Regions from separate parts of the Janthinobacterium sp. GW822-FHT07H11 genome, predicted to be linked through region 3. Evidence: predicted binding sites of a transcription regulator. Region 3 holds the regulator's gene; each other region holds the start of a gene.
What was found. The regulator sigma-54, encoded in region 3, starts transcription at its own class of promoters, with help from an activator protein. The targets are predictions, from matches to a motif close to TGGCANGNAANCTGCTTT.
Positions count from the first base shown of each region.

Region 1: AC3RCJ_RS06215 (beta-propeller fold lactonase family protein) is a predicted target of sigma-54. The motif match lies at 2,311-2,328, and genes of this name have one in related genera.
Region 2: AC3RCJ_RS20550 (EDSAP-1 family PEP-CTERM protein) is a predicted target of sigma-54. The motif match lies at 3,146-3,163, and genes of this name have one in related genera.
Region 4: AC3RCJ_RS12690 (CmpA/NrtA family ABC transporter substrate-binding protein) is a predicted target of sigma-54. The motif match lies at 2,381-2,398, and genes of this name have one in related genera.

Region 1 covers NZ_CM179507.1:1,384,348-1,388,757, forward strand. Annotated here, with positions in the region: gene AC3RCJ_RS06210 (TonB-dependent receptor family protein) at 50-2,188, opposite strand; gene AC3RCJ_RS06215 (beta-propeller fold lactonase family protein) at 2,393-3,349, shown strand; gene adh (aldehyde dehydrogenase) at 3,687-4,410, shown strand, end outside.
Region 2 covers NZ_CM179507.1:4,666,741-4,671,150, forward strand. Annotated here, with positions in the region: one part of gene AC3RCJ_RS20520 (IS3 family transposase) at 1-11, shown strand, start outside; gene AC3RCJ_RS20525 (acyl-CoA thioesterase) at 84-542, opposite strand; gene AC3RCJ_RS20530 (hypothetical protein) at 627-995, opposite strand; gene AC3RCJ_RS20535 (hypothetical protein) at 1,125-1,262, opposite strand; gene AC3RCJ_RS20540 (hypothetical protein) at 1,474-1,647, opposite strand; gene AC3RCJ_RS20545 (nucleotide disphospho-sugar-binding domain-containing protein) at 1,846-3,051, shown strand; gene AC3RCJ_RS20550 (EDSAP-1 family PEP-CTERM protein) at 3,238-4,215, shown strand; gene AC3RCJ_RS20555 (EDSAP-1 family PEP-CTERM protein) at 4,351-4,410, shown strand, end outside.
Region 3 covers NZ_CM179507.1:902,020-906,429, forward strand. Annotated here, with positions in the region: gene lptA (lipopolysaccharide transport periplasmic protein LptA) at 1-382, shown strand, start outside; gene lptB (LPS export ABC transporter ATP-binding protein) at 382-1,137, shown strand; gene AC3RCJ_RS04005 (RNA polymerase factor sigma-54) at 1,142-2,620, shown strand; gene hpf (ribosome hibernation-promoting factor, HPF/YfiA family) at 2,690-3,052, shown strand; gene AC3RCJ_RS04015 (enoyl-CoA hydratase/isomerase family protein) at 3,180-4,265, shown strand; gene rapZ (RNase adapter RapZ) at 4,273-4,410, opposite strand, start outside.
Region 4 covers NZ_CM179507.1:2,824,015-2,828,424, reverse strand. Annotated here, with positions in the region: gene AC3RCJ_RS12700 (cyclase family protein) at 1-345, shown strand, start outside; gene cobA (uroporphyrinogen-III C-methyltransferase) at 342-1,115, opposite strand; gene AC3RCJ_RS12690 (CmpA/NrtA family ABC transporter substrate-binding protein) at 1,130-2,308, opposite strand; gene AC3RCJ_RS12685 (sigma-70 family RNA polymerase sigma factor) at 2,553-3,071, shown strand; gene AC3RCJ_RS12680 (FecR domain-containing protein) at 3,068-4,072, shown strand; gene AC3RCJ_RS12675 (TonB-dependent siderophore receptor) at 4,167-4,410, shown strand, end outside.

The sequences.
Region 1 (4,410 bases), 480 kb from region 3:
AGTACGACAAGGCAATGCAACGCGGCCATGGACTTTTTCTCAGGTGTTCTTAAAACGCGTATTGGGCGCTGACGCCCAACAACCAATTGCGTCCCGGCGCCGCTTCATAGTAGCGCTTGTTGCTGTCGCCGACGATGACGGAGCCCACGTAGGTCTTGTCGAAAAGATTGTTCAGGCGGGCAAACTCCTTGAAGCGCCAATTCCCCACGTTTTGTTTGGCGTTGACGCGCGCATTGAACACCGTGTAGCCGGGCGCCGGCTTTTCACTGTTGCTGTCTTCCGCATACACCTGATTGCTGGCCACGCTTTCCAGCGCCGCGCCGAAACGGTCGAGCGTGTCTTTCCAGGCCAGTTCCGCGAACAGGTTGGCGCTGGGCACGCCCGGCAGGCGGCTGCCTTCGCGCACGTTGCCAAACGCCTGGTCATACACGGCGTGCAGGCTGGTCAGCGCCACTTTTGTCGTGAAGCCATACGGCAGGGTCGAGTCCAGCGATACTTCCATGCCCTGGCGCAAGGTTTTACCTGCATTGCGATAGCTGGTGCGTCCGCCGCTGGACTTGTCGACCACCAGTTCGTCGTTGGTCTTGATCTGGAACACAGCCGCGTTCACATGCGTATTGTTGTTGATCCTGGCCTTGATGCCCGCTTCCAGGTTGGTGCTGGTGGCCGGTTTCAGCTGGTAATTGAAGCCGCCGCCCGTACCCGAGTAAAACAGTTCGTTCAGGGTGGGCGCTTCGAAGCCGCGCGCGGCGCTGGCGTAGACGTTGACGTTCGGCGTCAGTTTATACAGCAGGCCCAGCACGGGCGTCGTGTGGCTGTATTCCAGGCTGCCGCTGTCGTTGCCATTGCCGAGGAAGTGGTCGTTGACCGACACTTTCATCTTGCTGTAGCGCAAACCTGCGCTGAGCAGCCATGGCCCGCTTTGCCATTCCATCTGGAGATACGGATCGAGGCTGGAGACGACATCCTGCTCGTCGCGGCGCAGCTTGCCCTTCACGCCAAAGGTATTGCCAATGTAATTCTCATAGCCGGTGCGGTCATCGCTGGAGCGGCCGTAATCGATGCCGATGGTGGTGCTCAGCTTGCCGCCAGCCAGCTGGTTGACGTGCAGCCAGTTGGTGTCGATGCCGTAGAACTGGCGCTGGAAGTCGACCACGCCGCCCGAATGGCTGGCTGGCGCCTGGAAACCCTTGGTGAATGCCTGGTACTGGATCACATCGCGGTTGCCGCCATACACCATTACATGCAGGCGGTCATCGCCGAACGACTGTTCATAGGTGGCGCCGATCTGCTGGTGGTCGATGCTCTTGCGCGTGTTGTAGCGTTCGGCCAGGGTGCGTTTCGGGGTTTGCGTGTCGCTCGCATCGATTTCACCGGCGCGCGGGTCGCGGGCAAACGTGGGCCAGGTGGCGCCCAGCGGATCTTGCGTATTGCCCTGGTGCAGGCTGTTGGCAACGATGGTCAGCTTGCTGTCCGCATTCGGCTTGACCGTGATCTTGCCGAACGCCTGTTCGCGCGTGGCGGCGCTGTGGTCGCGGAAGCCGTCCGTGCGGAAGCGCGAACCGTCGAGCACGTAGCCGATGCCGCCTGCCTGGCCTTGCGCCGACAGGTCCACCTTGCTGGTGCCGAAACTGCCGCCCGTCACGTTCAATTCGACGGATGGGGGATTTTGCCCATCCTTGGAGAACAGCTGGATCACGCCGCCCGAGTGGTTGCCATAGATGGCAGAAAACGGTCCGCGCAGCACTTCGATGCGCTCGGCCGTATCGAGGTTGAAGGTGGCGGCCTGGCCTTGGCCATCGGGCATGCTGGCAGGAATGCCATCGCTGATCAGCTTGACGCCGCGCACGCCGAAGGCCGAGCGGGCGCCGAAGCCACGCGACGAAATCTGCAGGTCTTGCGCATAGTTCTGGCGGTTCTGCACCACCAGGCCGGGCACGGCGGCCAGCGCTTCCGAGGCATTGACGCGGATTTGCCCATCCTGGATGCGGGCGCTGTCGACCACGTCGATCGAGGCCGGCACTTCCTGGCTCGGGTGGGCGATGCGGCTGCCGCTGACGACCACCGTATCCATGAGTTGCCCGGCGGCCAGGTCAGCGGACTCGGCAGCGAAGACATGGGGGGCGAGGGTGGCGCTGCCGGCGACAAACAGGCTGGCGATGGTGTTCAGGCGGAAACGATGCTGCATGCGGATTCTCCAATGTGAATAAAAGCCTGCTTGAGCGCGTGAGCGGCACAGGTCTGCATAGTCTTATCAAGCAATATGCCTGCCATGTCTCCATTGGTGGGCTGAAATTATACGCGTGTCAGTGGCACGGCGTTTGCATACAGCAATTATCAGAGGCGCCGATGCCGCGCGCTTTTCCTGTGTTTTGCCATTGAAAAGGTGATTATGCCCAACTTCTTCCCGCGCTTGCGCCAGGTGTGCTGGCTGTTGCCCGCGCTTGCCAGTACTGCTCTCCAGGCCGCTCCTTTTGCCTATGTCCCCAATGAAAAATCGGGCACCTTGAGCGTGATCGATACGGCCACCGACCAGGTGGTACGCCAGATCGCGGCGGGCAAGCGTCCGCGCGGCATTGCCGCCGATCCCACCGGGCGGCAATTGTTTGTCACGGACGCGGCCAGCAGCGCCTTGCTGCTGATCGATAACGCGGCTGGCACGCCCGTGCGCACGGTGGCGCTGGGCAAGTCACCCGAAGGCGTGAGCGCCTCGCAAGACGGCAGTTACGTCGCCGTGGCCGTCGAGGAAAACAATAGCGTGGCCCTGCTCGATGGCCAGACCGGCGTCGTGCTCGCCGATATCAAGGTAGAGGGGCGCAACCCGGAGCATGCGGTCTTCAGCCCGGACGGGCGCTGGCTGCTGGTCAGCGCCGAAGAGGCCGAGCAAGTCGATGTCATTGATGTCGCGCAACGCCGCCAGGTGGCGTCCATCGCCGTGGGACTGCGTCCGCGCGGTATCGGTTTCAGTCCGGACTCCGGCCGTGCCTATGTGGCGTGCGAACTGGTCAATGCCGTCTACGTCATCGACATGGCCGCGCGCAAGGCCGTCGCCACCATTCCTGCAGGCAAGAATGCGAATGGCATCGTCGTCCATCCCGGCGGCAAGCAAGTGTATGTATCGAATGGCACGGACGGCACGGTGATGGTGATCGATACGGCCAGCAACCAAGTGACGGCCACTATTGCCGTCGGCAAGCGTCCGTGGAACATGGCCATCACGCCGGACGGGAGCAAGCTGTACGTGGCCAATGGCCGTTCGAACAGCGTTTCCGTCATCGATACGGCCACTGCGCGCAAGGTGGCTGATATTACCGTTGGTGAATTGCCGTGGGGCGTGGTGATTCGGTAGCGGAACAGGAACAGGTGTTCCAGTCTGGTACACCTGTTCCATTGTGCAGCGGCGCAGGGGCGCAGCAGCAGGGCTGGCACGGATTGGAACAGGACGCCGCCGCCCTGTTCAAAACGCAAACAGGTGGCCGTGCCCGGGACTCAGGGGCATGCATGCTGAAAACAGCGCCGATTCAGGCGCTTCCCCCTTGCATCAGGGGTAAAACGCGCTAATTTTGTAGGCAGGCGGCGAGCTGGCACGGCATTTGCGGAAGACTCCGTGTACTTACCCCATCTGTACCAGGACGTTTGATTTTAATTACAGCACTTCCATTCTAATTAACCCGATAGAGGACGACATGAATCTCGCAGACATCAGCAAACTGGGCGTAGCCAATCCCTTCAAACAACGCTATGACAATTACATCGGCGGCAAATTCGTTGCCCCAGTAAAAGGTGAATACTTTCCCAACATCACGCCGATCACGGGCTTGCCGTTTTGCGAAATCGCCCGTTCCACGACGGAAGACGTCGAGCTGGCGCTGGACGCCGCGCATGCCGCCAAGGATGCCTGGGGCAAGACTTCGCCTGCCGAGCGCGCCAATATCCTGAACCGCATCGCCGACCGCATCGAACAGAACCTGAGCCTGATCGCCACGGCGGAAACCATCGACAACGGCAAGCCCATCCGCGAAACGATGAATGCCGACATTCCGCTGGCCATCGACCATTTCCGTTACTTTGCCGGCTGCATCCGTGCGCAGGAAGGTTCCGTCGCGCAAATCGACTCGGAAACCTATGCCTATCACTACCATGAGCCGCTGGGCGTCGTGGGCCAGATCATTCCGTGGAATTTCCCTATCCTGATGGCCGTGTGGAAACTGGCGCCAGCCCTGGCCGCCGGCAATTGCGTGGTCCTGAAACCGGCCGAGCAAACCCCCGCTTCCATCATGGTGTTGATCGAGCTGATCGGCGACCTGTTGCCGCCAGGCGTGCTGAACATCATCAACGGTTTCGGCCTGGAAGCGGGCAAGCCGCTGGCCTCGAGCAAGCGCATCGCCAAGATCGCTTTCACGGGCGAAA
Region 2 (4,410 bases), 2.6 Mb from region 3:
CCACCTGGTAAGCAAACTAAACCGTCCAACTATTTGGGGTCAGTTCAATCGCTCTGGCGGCCGTTTTTTATTGCCGACGGCGTTTACTTCTTCGTCACGTTCTGGCGCGACAGCTTGCGCAGCTTGGCCTGCTCGAAGCGCGCGCGCTGCTCCGGCGTCTCCAGCACCAGCGGCGGCACGGCCACCGGCTTGCGGCTGGCGTCCACGGCCACCATGGTGAAATAGCAGCTGTTGGCGTGGCGCACCAGGCGCTGCTGGATGTTTTCCGTCACCACGCGGATGCCCACTTCCATCGACGTCGTGCCCGTGTAATTGATCGAGGCCAGGAAGGTCACCAGTTCGCCCACGTGGATAGGCTGCAGGAACATCACCTGGTCCACCGACAGGGTCACCACATAGCTGCCCGAATAGCGGCTGGCGCAGGCGTAGGCGACGCTGTCGAGGTATTTCAGGATGGTGCCGCCATGCACGTTACCGGAAAAGTTGGCCATATCGGGCGTCATCAGGACCGTCATCGTCAGTTCGTGGGCCGACCAGTTCATCGCGCTGTCCAAAAGTGTTCTCCAAGGGAAAAGAATAAGGGGATGTGAAAACCGGCCCCAGGGGCCGGTTGCAGGGACAGGCTGTTACAGTCCCAGGGTATCGATGTCGGCCAGCGATTCGCGGCCCTTGTCGGAAATGTCGTGGCCCTCGCCTTCGGCGCGTGCCACGATGTGGGCCTTCTTGCCCAGGAAATAGGCCACGTCCGTGTCCAGCTTGGTCAATGGATCGGCGGCCACGGCGCGCAAGCCCATGATGCAGCGGCGCAGAAACAGCAGTTGCTGTGCCTTCTCGGTGATGGACAGGCGGCCATCGCGGGCATAGCTGAGCAGCTTCAGGCCGGACAGGCGCTTGGCATTGCGGGCAACGCAGGCGCTGGGGCGCTCGGTCTTGATGCCGCGTGCAACTTGCTCCAGCGCGTCATATTCATCGGTCGTTAATTTCTCGTTCTTCATTACTTTTCCATAAAAGGCCAGGTGTTCGGCCCCCATGGTACGCGCCCCGCTGCGCATCGGCAACAGGCAACGCAATTCAGTGGCCGCCCGCCAGGCGGATGGCCGACTGAAATGCGGCAAGGAGCGCGTTTATTTGAAGGTACGCAACAGCAGCCACGCCAGGCCGCAACCGGCCACGGCGCCAGCGAGCGCCAGCGCCGCCAGGCTTTTGCTGGTCAGCACGGGCCGCCGTCCCAGATAAATTTTGTTATGCAAGGAATTGCCCATGATGGTCTCCTGTACAAGAATTTTTATGATGTCTCATTATAAGAACAGAATCGTGACGGCCGCATGACACACAGCAGTAAGAGCGCGTTTTTATATCCAACTGGAAACATTTATCCGCCATTCTGTTGTTTAAATGGCGCAGCGCCTGCGCCGCCTGCGCGTGTCATTTCCGACCAGAAATAAACAGCGCGGCCAGGCCCTGGCGCGCGCGTCAAGCCATCTTGACGGGCGGTGATGGCGGCGTCGGTTCCTCGACCGGTACCGGATCGATGTCCGGCAATTTTTCCGGTGGCGGCGTGAGCGGATCGCCTTCCGGCGGCGGCGGAATGTCGGGTTCCGGCGTGCTGTGGGCGCGCAGCGGCGAATGCGTGGGCAATGGGTGCATGGTGATCTCCTTTCCCCCTACTCTAGCCCACGGCAAAAAAACACGGCGCCCGCAAGCGGCCAGCCACGTCGCACGCGGGGGAACCAATCGGCGCGGCGATGATCCAACCTGACTGGCGCATGCGCCACCACCTTCACCACCACCTTGCCACCACCTTTATCTCCAGCTCCCGCAATGGCACGCCAGAAAATCCTTTTTATGGCCGAAGCTGTCACCCTGGCCCATGTCGGTCGGCCGCTGAGCCTGGCACAAGCGCTGCCGGAGGATAAATACGAGGTTCACTTTGCCTGCGCCGACGGCTACGACTTCTGCTTCCAGCAGACGGCGTTCCGGCGCTGGCGCATCGACAGCATCGGATCGCGGCAATTCCTGCAGGCACTGGCGAACGGCAAGCCCGTCTACACGGAGCGCACCCTGCTCAACTATGTGCAAGACGACCTGCAGCTGTTGCAGGCCGTCCAGCCGGACCTCGTGATCGGCGACTTCCGGCTTTCGCTCTCGGTCAGCGCGCGCCTGCAGCGCATTCCCTACATTACCATCAGCAACGCCTACTGGAGCCCCTACGTGCGCCAGCACTACACGGTGCCCAGCCTGCCGCTGACGCGCGCGCTGCCCATCTGGCTGGCCAACCCCCTGTTCCGCCTGATACGCCCGCTGGCCTTCGCCTCGCACGCCGTGCCCCTGAACCGCGTGCGCCGCCGCCATGGCCTGCCGTCCCTGGGCAGCGACCTGCGCCGCACCTACACGGATGCCGACCGCACCCTGTATGCGGATATCCCGCCACTGTTCCCGCCGCACGCCATGCCGGACAGCCACGCCTACCTGGGCGCCGTCATCTGGGCGCCGCCGCTGGAACTGCCGCCCTGGTGGCAACGGCCCGAGCTCAGCAGCGGACGGCCCATCATCTATGTCACCCTGGGCAGTTCCGGCCAGGGCGAGTTGCTGCCGCGCGTGCTGCGCGCGCTGGCGCCGCTGCCCGTCACCGTGCTGGCGGCCACGGCCGGCACCATCCGCGTCGACGCCGTGCCGCCGAACGCCTTTGTCGCCCCCTTCCTGCCCGGCGACGCCGCCGCCCGGCGCGCCAGCCTGGTGATCTGCAACGGCGGCAGCCCCACCAGCCAGCAGGCGCTGACGGCGGGCGTGCCCGTGATCGGCATCGCAGGCAACCTCGACCAGTTCCTCAACATGCACGGCATCGCCGCCAGCGGCGCCGGCGTCCTGCTGCGCGCCGACCGCTTCCAGGAAACGACCGTGCGCCATGCCGCCACGCGCTTGCTGGACGATGGCCAGGCCCGGCTGGCGGCGCGGCAGCTGGCCTCGGCCTTCCACGCCCATGTCCCGGCCGAACGCCTGCTGGCCAGCATGCAGGCACTGCTGGCGCCGCCACGCAACAGCCAGCCCTGAACGGCGTCGGCTTTTCTTACAGCGCCGCTGAAAACACCGGCGACAAGTCAACAAATCCACTGCAAGTCCTTGATTTGCAAGGCAGCGATTGCCTTGGCATGGAAGTCGCTTATGACAGGCCATGAGCACCTGCCGACAGGGCTCAGGCAAGACTTCCATCCAACCACATGACGCGAGGTAAGCAAAATGAAACTGTCTCAACTGAAATTGATTCCGGCTGCGGCGGCACTGGCCATGCTGTGCGCCGCCGGTAGCGCACAGGCGGGCGCCTATGGCTATTCCTACAACAATATCTTTGGCCTGCAGATCGCCGCCACCACCGGTTCCATCACGGCCTTGAACAGCACCACCATCTCGCGCGCCACGGCCACGCTCAATGGCGTGAGCGTCATCAACGGCGGTCCCGGCCTGCTCGATTCGCCGCGCGCCGCCGTCGGTGCCGTGACCAAGGGGGAAAACGACTTTACGCAACAAGGCCCTTCCGGCAACTATTCGCGCGGCGACGCGCAGATCGTCAGCACGCAGTTCCCTTCGTTCCCGCCCGGCTCCACTTCCACGCAAGCGGTCAACGTGGCCGAAGCCCACCTGGACGGCCCCGCCGGCACGGCCGATGCATCCGGCCGCAACGGCTCGACCACGGGCTTCTCGGTGAACTTCGTGGTCGGCTCGCCAACGGCCACCCTGAGCTTCGACTTCCTGTCATCGCCCTTCATGCAGGTCTTCCTGCAAAGCAACGTGGGCCAGTTGTCCACCGCGACGGCCAACCTGGTGGTCACCTTCACCATCACGGACTCGACGGGCGCCACCGTCTTCAACTGGACCCCCGACGGCGTGATCGGCTCCGGCATCTTCGGCGGCACGGAGTCGGCCGATGCGGCCAACCTGAACACCGGCCTGGCGACCAACTTCCTGACGCGCGGCAACCTGTTTACGTATGACCCGACCGGTTGCGGCACGCCCACGGGCACGGGCACGGGTACGGCTTGCGGCGGCAACTTCAGCGCCGTGACGGGTGCGCTGGCAACCGGCAACTACACGCTGACCCTGAACATGGTGGAAAGCGTGGACCTGGTCAAGCAGGCACCGGAACCGGGCACCCTGGCACTGCTGGGCCTGGGCCTGGCCGGCCTGGGCTACGCCAGCCGCCGGAAGGTCGCAGCCTGAACCATGCAACAGGGGGCACTCACAGGCGAGGGAAGTCTCCTCGCCTTTTTTATGCGGCGGCACTGTCGGCTTTCCTTACAGCGCGTGCCGGCATGCGCCGCCCGGCACAGCCGTCACCAGCCCACGAGGATGTCCATGATGATTTTTTTCCGTACCCGCCTTGCGGCCGCCGTGCTGGCCCTGTTCCTGCTGGGC
Region 3 (4,410 bases):
GATCACGGAAGATCCGCAGGGTTATCAGTTCATTACCTTCTGGGCCGATCCGGGCAAGCTGGCCACCTTCCGCCAGAAGCGCGATGGCGCCGGCGACCTGTGGGTGGAAGGCGAGGCGGAGCGCGTGGAATACGATAACAAGACGGAAGTGGTGAAACTGTTTTCCAAGGCCAAGCTGACGCGCCTGGAGGGCAGCAAGCCCACCGACGTGGCCAATGGCGCCTTCATCTCGTATGACAGCCGCAAGGAAGTCTTCACGATGGAAAATAGCGACAGCGGCACCAGCACCCCGGGCGCCGGCAGCGTGCGCATGGTGATCCAGCCGAAGAACAAGGCACCGGCGGAGAAAGCGCCTGCCGCTCCCGCGCCAGGAAAGAAATAATGGAAAATACACGTTGCGGCAGCACCTTGATCGTTCGCGGGCTGCAGAAAACCTATGGCAAGCGGCAAGTCGTGCATGACGTGTCGCTGCAGGTCGAATGCGGCGAAGTGGTGGGCCTGCTGGGCCCCAACGGCGCCGGCAAGACCACCTCGTTCTACATGATCGTCGGCCTGGTGCCATCGGACGGCGGCAGCATCGATATCAGCGGCGTGGATATTTCCAGCCTGCCGATCCACCGCCGCGCGCAGATGGGCCTGTCCTACCTGCCGCAGGAAGCGTCCGTGTTCCGCAAGCTGACGGTGGAGGACAATATCCGCGCCGTGCTGGAAATCCAGACCGTCGAAGGCCGCCCCCTGAAGAAGGCCGAGATCGAGGAGCGCCTGGATAAATTGCTGGCCGACTTGCAGATTGAAAAACTGCGCGAAAACCAGGCGCTGTCCCTGTCGGGCGGCGAGCGCCGCCGCGTGGAAATCGCCCGCGCGCTGGCCACCGATCCGCGTTTCGTGCTGCTCGACGAGCCGTTTGCCGGCGTCGATCCGATCGCCGTGATCGAGATCCAGCGCATCGTGCGTTTCTTGAAAGAGCGCAATATCGGCGTGCTGATCACCGATCATAATGTGCGCGAGACGCTCGGTATTTGCGACCGCGCCTACATCATCAACCAGGGCTCGGTGCTGGCGTCGGGACGCCCCGACGACATCATCGCGAACGAGTCGGTACGCCGGGTCTATCTGGGCGAACATTTCCGCATGTGAGCCAATGAAACAATCATTGCAGCTGCGCACTTCGCAGCATCTGGCACTGACGCCGCAGTTGCAGCAATCGATACGCCTGCTGCAATTATCGACCCTGGAATTGCACCAGGAACTAGAGCAATTGCTGACGGATAATCCCTTGCTCGAACGCCTCGACGATCCGCTCGACCGTTCGCTGCGCCTGTTGTCCGACGGCGCCTTGAGCTCCACGGCCGCGCCGGCCGAAGCGCCGCCCCAGCCGCCGGGCCAGGAAGCGCCTGCGGCGCCGGCCGAAGCGGAAACCTTCGACGGCGACGGCGCCGACAGCCCGCCCGCCATGGATGGCGGCGACAGCGACTGGAGCGAGGCGAGCCGGGGCAAGGCGCCCGACGACGAAGATGCGCGCCCGCAGCTGGAAGCCCATCACTGCACCCTGCGCGAGCACCTGATGGAGCAGATGCGCGTGACGGTGCTCGAGTTGCGCGACCGCGCGCTGGTCGAGCTGATCATCGACGCGCTCGATGACAACGGCTACCTGGAAGAGTCGCTCGACGACATCCTGGCGCGCCTGCCGGAAGAGCTGGAAATCGACGCCGACGAGCTGCGCACGGCCCTGTCGCTGCTGCAAAGTTTCGATCCGCCGGGCGTGGGCGCGCGCAATGCATCCGAATGCCTGGCGCTGCAGATCAAGCGCTTGCCGCACGTCGCCCTGGTGACGCGGCGCATGGCCCTCGTCATCGTGGAAAAGCACCTGGCCTGGTTTGCCCAGCGCGATTTCAACAAGCTGAAAAAGGCCCTCGATTGCGACGAGGAAGACTTGCGCGAGGCGCAGACGGTGATCCGCCTGTGCAACCCGCATCCGGGCGCCGTGTTCGCTTCCGACGTGTCCGACTACGTGGTGCCCGACGTGGTCGTCAAACGGGCGCGCAATGGCTGGCAGGTCACCCTGAACAACGACGTCATGCCGCGCCTGCGCGTGAACGCCATGTACGCCAATTTATTGAAACAGGGCAAGGGCGAAGGCGCCATGGGCGCGCAGTTGCAGGAAGCCAAGTGGCTGATCAAGAACATGCGCCAGCGCTTCGACACCATCCTGCGCGTGGCGCAGGCGATAGTAGAAAGACAAAAGAACTTTTTCTCGCATGGCGCCGTTGCCATGCGCCCCCTTGTGCTCCGTGAAATAGCTGATACACTGGGTTTACACGAGAGTACTATCTCGCGGGTAACAACCCAAAAGTACATGCTGACCCCGCATGGCATGTTTGAGTTGAAATATTTCTTTGGTAGCCACGTCGCCACCGAAGCGGGGGGTGAAGCATCGTCGACGGCGATACGGGCATTGATCGTGCAACTGACAGGAGCAGAAGACCCTAAAAATCCTTTATCCGACAGTAAGATTGCGGACATGCTGGGGGAACAAGGCATGGTGATTGCGCGACGTACTGTTGCCAAATACCGGGAAGCGTTGAAAATTCCGCCAGTGAGTCTGCGTAAGTGCTTGTAGTTTTTTCGGTTCCTCTGCGGGCCGGAATCGATGGACACCGCACGAACCCGATCATCTTTAGGAGTGTGTATGAATCTCACCATCAGCGGACATCATCTCGAAGTGACACCAGCCATCCGTGAATACGTACAAACGAAGCTGGAACGCGTGAAACGTCATTTCGATCAAGTCATCGATATCGCCGTGATTCTGACCGTGGATAACCTCAAAGAGAAAGAAAAACGTCAAAAGGCCGAAGTCAACCTGCGTCTGAGTGGCAAGACCGTCTATGTGGAAAGCCTGGCACACGACTTGTATGCCGCAATCGATACCCTGATCGACAAGCTCGACAGGCAAGTGATGAAATACAAAACCAAAGTGCAAGGGCACGGTAAAGAGGCGATCAAGCATCTGCCAGACAACTCAGAGGAAGACGCCGTCGTCGCCGTCTAAGGCCACCGGCTTCCCCCAGTTGTGATCAACTAAGGGCGCAGATTGCGCCCTTTTTTGCGTCCTGCGGAACGCAATGCCCATGGTGAAAGCGCTAGAATGCGCCATCCTCACTTCTTTCCCTTCTGCCATGAGCGACTTCGTCCAGACCTCCATCCGCCACCGCACGGGCCATATCGTGCTCGACCGCCCGAAAGCCTTGAATTCGCTGTCGCTGGAGATGGTGCGTGCCCTGAGCGCCGCCCTGCTGGCCTGGCGCGACGACCCGCAGGTGGACGCCGTGGTGATACGATCGAGCAGCGAAAAAGCCCTGTGCGCCGGTGGCGACATCCGTTTCTTTTACGACGCGGGCCTGGCCACGCCGCAGGGTGGCAGCGCGCTGCTGGAAGATTTCTTTACAGAAGAATATGCTTTAAATCATTTAATTCATTTCTATCCGAAACCGTATATTGCCGTGATGGATGGCGTCGTGATGGGCGGCGGCATGGGCGTGGCCCAGGCAGGCCCCGGCAACCGCTTGCGCATCGTCACGGACCGCACGCGCATGGCCATGCCGGAAGTCAATATCGGCCTGTTCCCCGACGTGGGCGGCAGTTATTTCCTGTCCCGCCTGCCGGGCCGGCTGGGCCTGTACCTGGGCTTGACGGGGCTGACGATCGGCGCGGCCGATGCCCTGTACACGGGGCTGGCCGATGTGTACCTGCCCGAGGCGCAGATGGGGGCGCTGCTGGCGCTGTTCGACTCGACGCCGGGCGAAGGCTTGCCGGTGGCCGTCAAGGCGCTGGCGGCGCCATGCCAGGGCCAGGCGGGCGCTTCTCCCCTGGCCACGGCGCGCGTGGCGCTGGAGCGCCACTTCAGCGCCGGCTCCGTGGCCGCCATCATGGCCTCGCTGGCGCAGGACGACAGCGCGTTCGCGGCCAAGGCACTGGCGGCCATGCGCCTGCGTTCGCCCTTGATGATGTGCGTGACAATGGAATTGCTGCAGCGCGGTGCCCACCTGGGCGTGGCCGATTGCCTGCGCATGGAGCGCACGATGGTGCGCCACAATTTCACGCATGGCGAGGTGCTCGAGGGCGTGCGCGCGCTGGTGGTCGACAAGGACAATGCACCGCGCTGGAACCCTGCCCGCCTGGACGAGGTCGATGCGGCCATGGTGGCGCGCTTCTTTGCGCCCGTCTGGCCTGCGGCAACGCATCCGCTGCGCCACCTGGACTGACAAGGTTTTAGGCGCGTTCGCGGTGGCGCAGCACGACGCGCTCGTTGGGGCCGAAATAGTGTGCCAGCCGTTCCGCCATGTAAACGGAGCGGTGCTGGCCGCCCGTGCAGCCGAGCGCCACGGTCAGGTAGCTGCGGTTGTCGGA
Region 4 (4,410 bases), 1.9 Mb from region 3:
ATACGCACGGGCCGCATGCAGGACTATGACAATGCGCAAGCCTATATGGCGCATCCACCCGGCCTGTCGCTGGACGCGGCGAAATTCCTCGTGGAAGACGGCGGCGCCATGGTGGTGGGCGCGGACAATCTCAGTTTCGAGGCGTTTCCCTCGGAAGTGGCGAACAATTACCTGCCCGTGCACACCTATCTGCTGGCGCAGCAGGGCGCGCCCATCCTGGAACTGGTGAACCTGGAAGCGCTGTCGCGCGACAAGGTGTACCAGTTCGCCTTCATCGGCGCCTCGCTGAAATTCCGCGGCGGCGACGCTGCGCCCATCCGCCCCGTGGCGCTGCCGATCCGCTAATGCCCGGCGGCGGCCAGCAAGCCCTGCGCGCCATGCTCATCCCAGGCATCGGCGCAGCGCACCACGTCGCCCACGACGATGATGCTGGGGCTGCCCAGGCCGCTGGACTGCAAATCGTCCGGCAAGCGCCGCAAGGTGCTCAGCAACTGGCGCTGCGCGGCCAGGCTGGCCGACTGCACCACGGCCACGGGCGTGCCGGGCGCCATGCCGCCGGCCAGCAAGCCGGCCTGGATGGCCGCCACCCTGGCCACGCCCATGTAGATGACGAGGGTGAGCTTGCTTTGCGCCAATGCCGCCCAGTTCGGTTCCGAAGCGCCGTCCTTGCCGTGGCCGGTGACGAAGATGGCGCCTTGGCTCCAGCCGCGGTGCGTCAGCGGCACGCCGATGCCGGACGGCGCGGCCAGGCCGCTGCTGATGCCCGGTATTACCTCGACGGCCACGCCGTGGCTGCGCAAATAGGCGCGCTCTTCGCCCCCGCGTCCGAACAGGTAGGGATCGCCTCCTTTCAGGCGCACCACGTGCAGGCCCGCGCGCGCCTCGGCCAGCATCAGCCGTTCGATGAAGGCTTGCGGCGTCGAGGCGCAGCCGCCCCGCTTGCCCACCTCGACCACGCGCGCGCCTTGCGCCGCATGCGCGAGGATGGCCGGGTTGACAAGGTCGTCGATCAGCACCACGTCGGCACTGGCGATGGCCTTCACGGCTTTTAATGTCAGCAGGTCCGGATCGCCGGGACCGGCGCCGACCAGGGTCACGCTTCCAAGTTGCGCCATGCTGGACTCTCCAATCAGAAAAAATGGCCGATGGCAAACGACGCCGCGTACGCTTCCGGCGCGCTGCCATCCCACACGACGCCGTCGCACAGGGTCGAGCTGCGCATGGGGGTTTTTGGTACGGGCGTGGCCGTCATCTCCGCCGCCTGGCGGTACAGGTCGATGCGGTTGACCTGCCCCGCCACGCCAAGGTAATCGGGTGCGTCGCGCAGCAAGCCCCAGCGCCGGTGCTGCGTCATGAACCACATGCCGTCCGACAGATACGGAAAGTTCACGGCGCCAGCGCCGTAAAACTTCAAGCCATGCGTATCGTTCCACGTCTTGCCCAGGCCGTCCTGGTAGTGGCCGAGGATGCGCGGCGCCAGCATTTCCTGCGGCGTATTCAAATAGGCGGGATCGGCCAGGGTGGCGGCTACTTCCAGCCGGTTGGCGTCGCTGGCGTCGATCCAGCGCCCCGCCTCGAGCACGGCGGCGATCAGGGCGCGGCAGGTGTTCGGATGCGCATGCGCAAAGGCCGCGCTGGTACCGAGCACCTTGCCCGGATGGTCGGGCCAGATGGCGCCGCTGGCGGTGGCCGTCACGCCCACGCCATCGACGATGGCCTTGTAGCCCCACGGCTCGCCCGCGCAAAAACCGTCCATCTGGCCCGCGCGCAAGGCCGCCACCATCTGCGACGGCGGTACCGTCAGCACGCGCGCGTCGCGCAGCGGATCGATGCCGTGCGCGGCCAGCCAGTATTGCAGCAGCATCGCATGGTTGCCGGTCGGGAAAGTATGTGCAAACGCAAAGGGCCTCGCCGCAGCCCGCACGTGCCGCGCCAAGCTGGGACCATCGTGGGCGCCTTCGCGCGCCAGCGCCGCCGACAGGGTCACGGCCTGGCCGCCGTGATTGAGATTCATCAAGACAGCCATGTCCTTCTGCTGCCCGCCGATGCCCATCTGCACGCCATACACGAGGCCGTACAACACATGGGCCGCGTCGAGTTCGCCGTTATGCAATTTATCGCGCACGCCGGCCCACGACATCTCGCGGCTCAGTTCGATCTTGATGCCGTATTTTTCGTCGAGGCCCAGCCTCGACGCCATCACCAGCGAGGCGCAGTCGGTCAGCGGCAGGTAGCCGATGCGTACCGTCTGTTTTTCCGGATGCATGCAGCGCATCACCTGGGCGCTTGCGCCCTTTCCCTCTGTCATACCCGCGTCCTTGCTTAACTTTGCGACATACCGCTGACCATTCCCTGCGCAAACCGCGCCCCTGTGCTTTAGCTTGCAAGAGCCGTGCCAGACGCGCGGGTTAAATATGCACCAAAAGCGTGCCGTGGCTGGCAGGAACGGATGAGCAAGCCACGGCCTCATTGCACAAAGCACCCTTCCTCGTTAAAATGAGAACAATTCCCATTTAGATTTAAGACCTTTCCGTTCACGACCGTCACGCCCCATGCCCGCCCCGCTCCCCCTTTCCACCCACCCTGTCGGCACGCTCTACCGCGCACACCTCGGCTGGCTGAAAGGCTGGCTGCGCACGCGCCTGGGCAATATGGGCGATGTCGCCGACCTGGCGCACGACACCTTCGTGCGCCTGCTGGTCGACCGCAATGCGGAAGCCATCCGCGAACCGCGCAGTTACCTGGCGACCATCGCCGGTAGAGTCGTGGTCGATCATTACCGCCGCCGTGCGCTGGAACAGGCTTACCTGGAAACCTTGGCGCAATGGCCGCAAGCACAGGAACTGTCGTGCGAGGCGCGCGCCATCGTGCTGGAAACACTGCACGAGATCGACGCGCTGCTCGACGGCCTGGGCGCGAAAGTCAAGCAAGTCTTCATCCTGTCGCAATTCGAGGGCCTCAGCTATGCCCGCATTGCGCAGGAGCTCGGTATCAGCCTGCGCAGCGTGAACAACTACATGGCGAAGGCCGTGCTGCAGGTATGCCTGCTGCAAGCGGCGCGCGAACCATGAGCGCGGGCGCCCTGTCCCGCATGGAATTGCGCGCACTGCGCGCGGCCTCCGCCTGGTATGCGCGCCTGTGCTCGGGCCACGTCACGCCGGAAGACCGGTTGCGCTGGCAGCACTGGCACAACGCACATCCCGCCCACGGCGCCGCCTGGCAACGCATCGAAGCGATGCAACGGCAACTGGGCAGCGTGCCCGGCGCCTTGGCCGCGCCAGCCTTGCAGGCTGCGGCGCAAACCGGGCTTGCGCAGGTATCGCGCCGCGGCGTGCTGCGCGGCACCCTGGCCGTGCTGGGTGCCAGCGGCCTCGCGTGGCATGGCTGGCGCCAGCCCGCCGCGCGGGAATGGCGGCTGGCCATGCTGGCCGACATATCCACGGCAACGGGCGAACAGCGGCGCCTGATCTTGCCCGACGGCTCGCGCCTCGTGCTCGATACGGATAGCGCCGTGGACCTGGCCTATGGCGAGGCGCAGCGCCGCCTGCTGCTGCGCAGGGGTGAAATTTACATCGGCACGGTCGCCGATCCCCACCTGGCCATCGGCTATGGCGCCCGGCCTTTCCTGGTAGATACGCCACATGGCCGCATCCGCGCGCTGGGTACGCGCTTCCTCGTGCGCAGCGATCATGCAGGCACGCTGGTCACCGTACTGGAAAAGGCCGTGGAAGTGCGCAGCGGACAGCAGCGCCCCATGCTGGTGCAAGCGGACCAGCAATTGCGCATCGGCGCCGACGGCGCCATGCAAGGCCCCGCGCCGGCCGCATTCGGCGCAGGCGCGTGGCAGGACGGCAGTCTATTGGTTGACAACATGCCGCTGTCTCGCTTGCTGGCTGAACTGGGACGCTATCGTCGGGGCGTGCTGCAATGCGATCCGCGCGTGGCCGACCTGCGCATATCGGGCAACTTCCCGCTGGCAGATAGCGACCGCGCCCTGCAAGTGCTGGCCAACGGCTTCCCGCTGCACATCGTGATGCACACGCGTTTCTGGGTACGCGTGCTGCCCGCCTGAAAAATATATTCCCAAAGCGTGCACTTTTTTTGCCGCTGATCCGACCTCCTTTCTGCAAGCGTCCTGAAAGACGCGTTAACCCTGAAGGAATTCCATGATCGCCGCACCAATTATCGCGCGCCGCACCGCCGTCGCACACGCTGTACGCACCGTCCTGCTGGCCATGCTGGCCACCGCGCCACTACTCACGCCAGCCGTCGCGTCTGCTGACGCCAGCAGCACCGCCCGCAACGTCGACATTCCCGCCGGGCCACTGGGCGCCACCATCAGCCGCTATGCCAGCGCGGCCGGTGTCGCCATCGCCTTCGATGCCTCGCAACTGTCAGGCCTGAGCTCGC